Regions from separate parts of the Ruminococcus sp. 8Y-12 genome, predicted to be linked through region 2. Evidence: predicted binding sites of a transcription regulator. Region 2 holds the regulator's gene; the other holds the start of a gene.

Region 1 (3,590 bases), 110 kb from region 2:
AAATTCAGATGTGGTCTCCTCAATGGAGGCTTTGATCTGTCCAATTCTGGCCTGAATAGCCTCTTTGTCTCCCAAGCCATCTACGATAACTGTGTTTTCCTTCTGTACCTTTACAGATTTTGCACGTCCCAGCTGGTCAATGGTTGTATCTTTCAGGTCCAGACCAACTTCCTCGGAAATCACCTGTCCGCCTGTGAGGATTGCGATATCCTCCAGCATAGCTTTTCTTCTGTCGCCGTATCCCGGAGCTTTCACACCTACTACCTGGAAGGTTCCGCGCAGCTTATTTACAATCAGAGTGGTGAGTGCTTCACCCTCGATATCCTCAGCTATGATCAGAAGCTTCTTGCCGGACTGTACGATCTGCTCCAACAGAGGCAGAATCTCCTGAATATTGGAAATTTTCTTGTCTGTGATCAGGATATATGGATCATCCAGAACAGCTTCCATCTTCTCCATATCCGTTGCCATGTATGCAGAGATATACCCTCTGTCAAACTGCATACCTTCTACCAGGTCCAGCTCTGTCTTCATGGTCTTGGATTCTTCGATTGTGATAACTCCGTCATTGGAAACCTTCTCCATCGCATCCGCTACCATATTTCCCACTTCATCATCACCTGCGGAGATAGCTGCCACTCTGGCCATCTGGTCTTTTCCGTCAACCTTGCGGCTCATAGCTGCAATAGCATCCACTGCAATGTCGGTAGCTTTCTTCATTCCCTTGCGCAGTACAATGGGATTTGCACCTGCTGCAAGGTTCTTCATTCCCTCCTGGATCATGGACTGTGCCAGAACTGTTGCGGTTGTGGTACCGTCACCTGCCACGTCATTTGTCTTTGTGGCAACCTCTTTTACCAGCTGTGCGCCCATATTCTCAAATGCATCTTCCAGCTCAATCTCTTTTGCGATGGTGACACCATCGTTTGTGATCAGCGGAGTGCCAAACTGCTTATCCAGAACTACATTTCTGCCTTTGGGTCCTAAGGTTACTCTAACTGTGTCTGCTAATTTGTTTACACCAGCTTCCAGTGCTGCTCTGGCGTCTGCTCCGTATTTGATTTCCTTTGCCATGATTTCTCTGCCTCCTCGATTATTCTACAATTGCCAAGATATCGCTCTGTTTTACGATAATATACTCTACATCATCCAGTTTCACTTCGTTGCCTGCATATTTAGAATAAATTACTTTATCCCCTGCCTTTACCTGCATGGTAACTTCTTTTCCATCTACCACTCCGCCCGGTCCAACAGCTACAACCTCTGCTTCCTGTGGTTTCTCCTGGGCTTTGCTTGCTAAAATAATACCTGATTTTGTAGTCTCTTCTGCTTCAAACTGCTTTAATACAACTCTGTCTCCCAATGGTACTAATTTCATTGTACGACGCCTCCTTAGATATTTGTCAGTTTTTCTGTTATTAGCACTCACTTTTGTCGAGTGCTAACCGTTAGCATTATATTAGTGAAAATCCTTGATTTGTGCAAGCATCATTATTGCCGCGTATTTGGATCTATATCCACTTTTTCTCTTGTTTTCTCTTTTAATCTCCTATTTTCTCACATTTTATTTTTTTAGATTTTTTTTAGATTTCTCTGCGGCGTTTTTTGTATAGGAAAATCCTGCCGTTTCCGGCAGGATTTTCTCAGCTCTTCTTTTCCTTTTTCAGCTCTGCCAGTTCGTCAAATACCACATCATTGATTACCTTAATGTAGGTACCCTTCATTCCGGACGAACGTGACTCTATGACCCCTGCGCTCTCAAATTTGCGCAGAGCATTGACGATCACCGAACGGGTGATTCCCACCCTGTCCGCTATCTTGCTGGCTACCAATATCCCCTCTGTGCCTTCCAGCTCATCAAAAATATGAATGATAGCCTCCAGCTCGGAAAACGACAGTGTGCTGATGGCTGATTTCACAATCTGCACTTTCCGGTTTTCCTCCGCATTCTCTTCATGAACGGAACGCATCATTTCCAGTCCCACCACTGTTGTGCCGTACTCGCTCAAGATAATGTCGTCAATCTCATATTGGCTGTCGCACTTGTACATAAACACCGTGCCAAGCCGCTCTCCTGCGATATCAATGGGATTGATAATCGCTTGATATTTCTTAACTCCATCTCCCATAAATCCAAGTGTTTCCAAGTTTACGTTTTCCTTGGTCGATAATACACCCAAAAGTCTCTCATTCAGCATTGGATCAATAAAGCCCCCGACCTCATCGTCGATCAGCTCTTTGATCTCCTCCACGCCTTCACATAAGCTTACACCAAGGACTTTGCCCTTTTTACTGATTACCAGTATGTTGGAATTCAAAATCTCTGTGAGTACCTCGCAGATGTCATTAAATACCACCTTGCTGGAATTGTTGTTGTGTAAGAGCTTATTGATCTTTCTGGTCTTATCTAGCAATTGTACGCTCATACTTCCTCCTGTCCTGTCCACTCCACCCCAAAGTTGACATACATCACATAGTTATTTTATGCCAAATATCATTCTAGCACACAATTGTCTGATTTTCAACCAAAATCTCAAAAAAGTCGAAAAATTTAAATTATTTCTTTCTGTTTTCTACATAACCGCAGGTTTCATCCATGCACACCAGCTTATTGCCCTTTTCCAGTAAAATATTTCCACATTTGGGACACTTTTGACCGGACGGCTTCTGCCAGGACATAAAATCGCAATCCGGATTGTCCTCACACCCGTAGTACTTTCTTCCTTTTTTCGTTTTACGCAGCACAACCTCCTTGCCGCACTTGGGGCAGGCGACCCCGATCTTTTCCAGATACGGTTTGGTATTCCTGCAGTCCGGAAATCCGGGGCAGGCCAGGAAACGCCCATGTGGACCGTATTTTACCACCATATTGCGTCCGCACTCTTCACAGATGACATCCGTCACCTCATCCTCGATCTTCACCTGCTCGAGCTCTTTCTCAGCAGTCTGCACTGCCTCCTCCAGATCCGGGTAGAAGTTGCGCACCACGGTCTTCCAATTTACGACTCCCTCTTCCACCTTGTCCAGCAAAGACTCCATATTGGCAGTAAAGTTCACATCCACGATGCTGGGAAATGCCTGCTTCATGATATTGTTGACCACTTCTCCCAGTTCCGTGAGATAGAGATTCTTGTTCTCCTTTGCCACATAACGCCTGTTGATGATCGTGGTAATAGTGGGAGCATAGGTACTGGGGCGTCCGATCCCCAGCTCCTCCAGCGTCTTAACCAGCGCAGCCTCCGTATAGTGGGCCGGCGGCTGTGTGAAGTGCTGCTTGCTGTCAAATTCATTCAGGGAGATCTGGGAATCCTTGTCAATTCCCTTGAGCATCAAGTTGTTCTCTGCAATATCGTCCCCCTCCTGCACATAGACTGCCATAAAGCCGTCAAACATAAGCTTGGATGCTGACACCGTAAACCGGTAGCTGCCCGCGCCAATCTTTACAGAGGTAGTTTCATATTTGGCATTTTCCATTCTGCTGGCAACGAACCGTTTCCAAATCAACTGATACAGCCTGTACTGATCTCTGCTCAGAGACTCCTTTATGGATATGGGGGTCCTGGCCACATCAGAGGGCCTGATAGCCTCGT
Region 2 (3,590 bases):
GTATCAGCCGGATCATATTCCTGTACCGCATCCCGCATTCCTACTGTTCGTGAATCACCCACGAAAATATAAGAATGCTCCAGCTCCACATATCCATCCTGTCCGTAACTGGGAGAGGAATTGCTCTTGGTGGTGTCAGATGGCTCCAGTTCCACCAGAGCAGCGTCTGTCTGGACAGCAGCAGATTTGGGGGAGGCAGAGTCCTCATTTATATAGACTGTCAGGTAACCGGCAAGTCCAAGCAGGCAGACAATCGCTGCAAAGGCCAGGACGAGCATAATTGTTGATCCTTTTTTCATCACTCTCTACCGATAAGTTATCCTTTCCTAAAGCTTAGCTTCAGAATATTTTACGGCTATCATATCACATTTTATTGAAATGTCAATGCCAGCTCTTCGTTGTACAGACAGAAGGTTTTCCTTTGTTTTAATGAAAGCCTTCAAAATTAACGCCTCTTCCATACGTCCATTTTCCGCGTAAATATGCCTGATTATTGGAATAATAGATGATTGCTTTTTTATACTTTTTGAGAAGACTGCTCCCGCCATATTTTTTAACCATGGTGTAGAGATCCCAATGATATCGTGTTGCCCCCGTCTTTTTCAGACTTTTCATTAGATTTGTATATTCTTTCATCTTTACCACAGTGGAGGATTGGGGAATCTTATTTTTTTTCATATATTTTTTCCCGTAGGGCCACATTTTTTTGTGCTGGCCTCCCAGCCGCAGGGCGGCTTTCCGAATGGTTTCTCCCTTTCGGAACATCCTGGAATAAACCTCATCGCTGTCCACCTTGCGGTAAATGTCATAATTCCATTTATCCCACTCCCATCCGCCAAAATCCAATTGTGATACAACCATATAATCTGTATAAGATTTGTAAAAATTCAGTACGCTGGTCGTTCCTGAGACACAGTTTGTTCCGTAATCAATGATCGCAAATTTCTGCCCAAATACCTTCAGTCCATAATTCATAACCTTTTTGGTATCACTCAAATTTAAGCAGCCGCAGAAGGAGCTTCCTCCTCCATGGCCAGAATACTTGATGACGATGTGCCGGGAGGGAGAGCGCTTATGGATTATATTGAAAAAAGCTTTGTATGCGGCTAAACGCTTACTGCTATCTTTCTCCACATCTCCTTCCAGGTTCTTACACTTGACAGATTTTATGAGATAAGACTCTCGAAAGTCCAATCCTGCCTTTAGGTATTGGCTTTCTGTCATGCTGTCCACATTGTTTTTTTGGGCATATTCACTCCATTTATCGTCCAGATTATTGTCAAATTTATAGAGACTTATGCGATCTTCCCAGATAATTACATCGTATAATAGATAGCAGTCCGTATCTTTGACAGGAACCGCAGAATAGACGCCACCCAACCCTCCATCCTCAAATTTATCGGTGGCATAAGAGGTTCTGATGACCACCACCGGGTCCTTTGCAGATATTTTTACCGAATCATAAGACTTTGCCGCGCAAACATCTGTTTTTGCGAAGCCCAGCAGTACAATTGCCGAAAGAAAAAGTAAAACCCGATTTAACTTGTTCTTATTATTCATGTTTCCCTCCTGTTTTTTCTGAATCCCCGTTTTTTCGGACCCGGGAAAAGCGCCGGTATCTCTTTTAATTAGATCAAACTTGCTCATTTTTTTAAAATATAGCATCATTAAAAAACCATGTCAACGGTAGATTTCCTTGAATTTCCATGGTTTTGTCCAAATAGCCCTTTAAAGTGAGGAACTGGTATCAATCTAATGAACCTATAAATGAAAAATAATTTCTAAAAAATACATAAATACTATTGACAAAGAAAATTAAGAGTGCTATCTTAGGAACATAGATGTTAGCACTCTACCAAGATGAGTGCTAATAACAAAAAAGGGAGGGAGGATTTAAAGATGCAGTTGGATGAACGCAAGACGAAAATCTTGTACGCTATCATTAAAACTTATCTGGAAACCGGGGAACCGGTTGGCTCCAGAACCATATCCAAGTATGCGGATTTAAATCTGAGTTCCGCTACAATCCGCAATGAGATGTCTGATCTGGAAGATATGGGTTATATCCTCCAACCCCACACCTCAGCCGGAAGGATTCCCTCTGATATGGGATACCGTTTTTATGTGGACCATCTCATGGAGGAGAAGGAAAAAGAAGTCACGGAGATGAAGGAGCTGATGATCCAGAAGCAGGATAAGATGGATCTGGTTCTGAAGCAGGTGGCAAAGGTGCTGGCCAACAATACCAACTATGCAACCATGATCACCTCTCCTCAGTATCACCGGACAAAGCTGAAATTTATACAGCTCTCGGTCATTGCGGAAAACCAGCTGCTGGCGGTTGTAGTGACAGAGGGGAATGTGGTTAAGAACAAGATGCTCCGCATTGACCATCAGCTGGACAATGAGACGATTCTGAAACTGAATATTCTGCTGAACACCAGCTTAAACGGCCTGACCATGGAACAGATCAATCTGGTTACCATCGCGAAGCTCAAGGAGCAGGCAGGGATACACAGTGAGGTGGTCAACAGTGTATTGGATGCGGTAGCAGAGGCCATTCAGATGGATGATGAGGACTTAGAGATCTATACCAGCGGCACAACCAATATTTTCAAATATCCGGAGTTGAGCGACAGTGAAAAGGCCAGTGAGTTGATCAGTGCATTTGAGGAGAAACAGCAGTTGGCAAATCTGGTGGCAGAGACTATGACAGCGGAGGAGAACACGGGCATTCAGGTCTATATAGGAAATGAATCTCCGGTACAGACCATGCGGGATTGCAGTGTGGTGACAGCAACCTATGAATTAGGTGAGGGAATGAAGGGAACGATAGGAATTATCGGGCCGAAAAGGATGGATTACGACAAAGTAGTCAGCACACTGAAAACTTTGACAACGCAGTTGGATAAGATATTTAACAAGACGAGTGAGGACTCTTCCGTCTCGGTAGGCAGAGAGAGGAATCACCAAAAACAAGAGTAACGAAAAAGGATGAAGAAGGGCGGTAGAGAGCGTGTCTGAGGAAAAGCTGCAAAAGGATATGGAGATAGATGAGAACAAGGACGCTGTTTCCGATGCGGAAAATGAGACTGGTGAGACGGTTGGGGAAGTGACCGAGGAGGAAACGGATACAGAAGCTGTGGAGGAAGATTCACAGGATGAGGAAAATGCCGGGGAAGCCTCTGAGAATGAGGATGGCAGCGGTCAGGAATCCAAGGGAAAGGAGCCTGAGGGAAGCGGTCCGGGAGAGAAGAAAGGCTTCTTTGGTAAGAAGAAGGATAAGAAAGACAAGAAGGATCAGCAGATCGAAGATCTTACTGACAGGCTGAAACGCCAGATGGCAGAGTTTGATAACTTCCGCAAGAGGACGGAGAAGGAGAAGGCCTCCATGTATGAGGTCGGCGCAAAGAGTGTGATCGAAAAGATGCTCCCTGTGGTTGACAATTTTGAGAGAGGCTTGGCGCAGGTTCCGGATGAGAGCAGGAATGATCCCTTTGTGGAGGGCATGGATAAGATCTACAAACAGCTGATGTCTACTTTGGAGGAATTGGAAGTAAAGCCGATTGAGGCTGTGGGTCAGGAATTTG

The links. Region 2 encodes HrcA, which represses chaperone genes, less so after heat shock. Its sites were predicted from a motif close to TGTTAGCACTCNNNNNNNNNGAGTGCTAACA; they were not measured.
Region 1: AC0THY_RS11925 (co-chaperone GroES) is a predicted target of HrcA. The motif match lies at 1,417-1,447, and genes of this name have one in related genera.

What each region holds. Positions count from the first base shown of each region.
Region 1 covers NZ_CM176623.1:3,098,439-3,102,028, reverse strand. Annotated here, with positions in the region: gene groL (chaperonin GroEL) at 1-1,074, opposite strand, end outside; gene AC0THY_RS11925 (co-chaperone GroES) at 1,094-1,378, opposite strand; gene codY (GTP-sensing pleiotropic transcriptional regulator CodY) at 1,644-2,426, opposite strand; gene topA (type I DNA topoisomerase) at 2,557-3,590, opposite strand, start outside.
Region 2 covers NZ_CM176623.1:2,986,927-2,990,516, forward strand. Annotated here, with positions in the region: gene AC0THY_RS11315 (SGNH/GDSL hydrolase family protein) at 1-299, opposite strand, end outside; gene AC0THY_RS11320 (hypothetical protein) at 427-1,560, opposite strand; gene hrcA (heat-inducible transcriptional repressor HrcA) at 1,900-2,985, shown strand; gene grpE (nucleotide exchange factor GrpE) at 3,044-3,590, shown strand, end outside.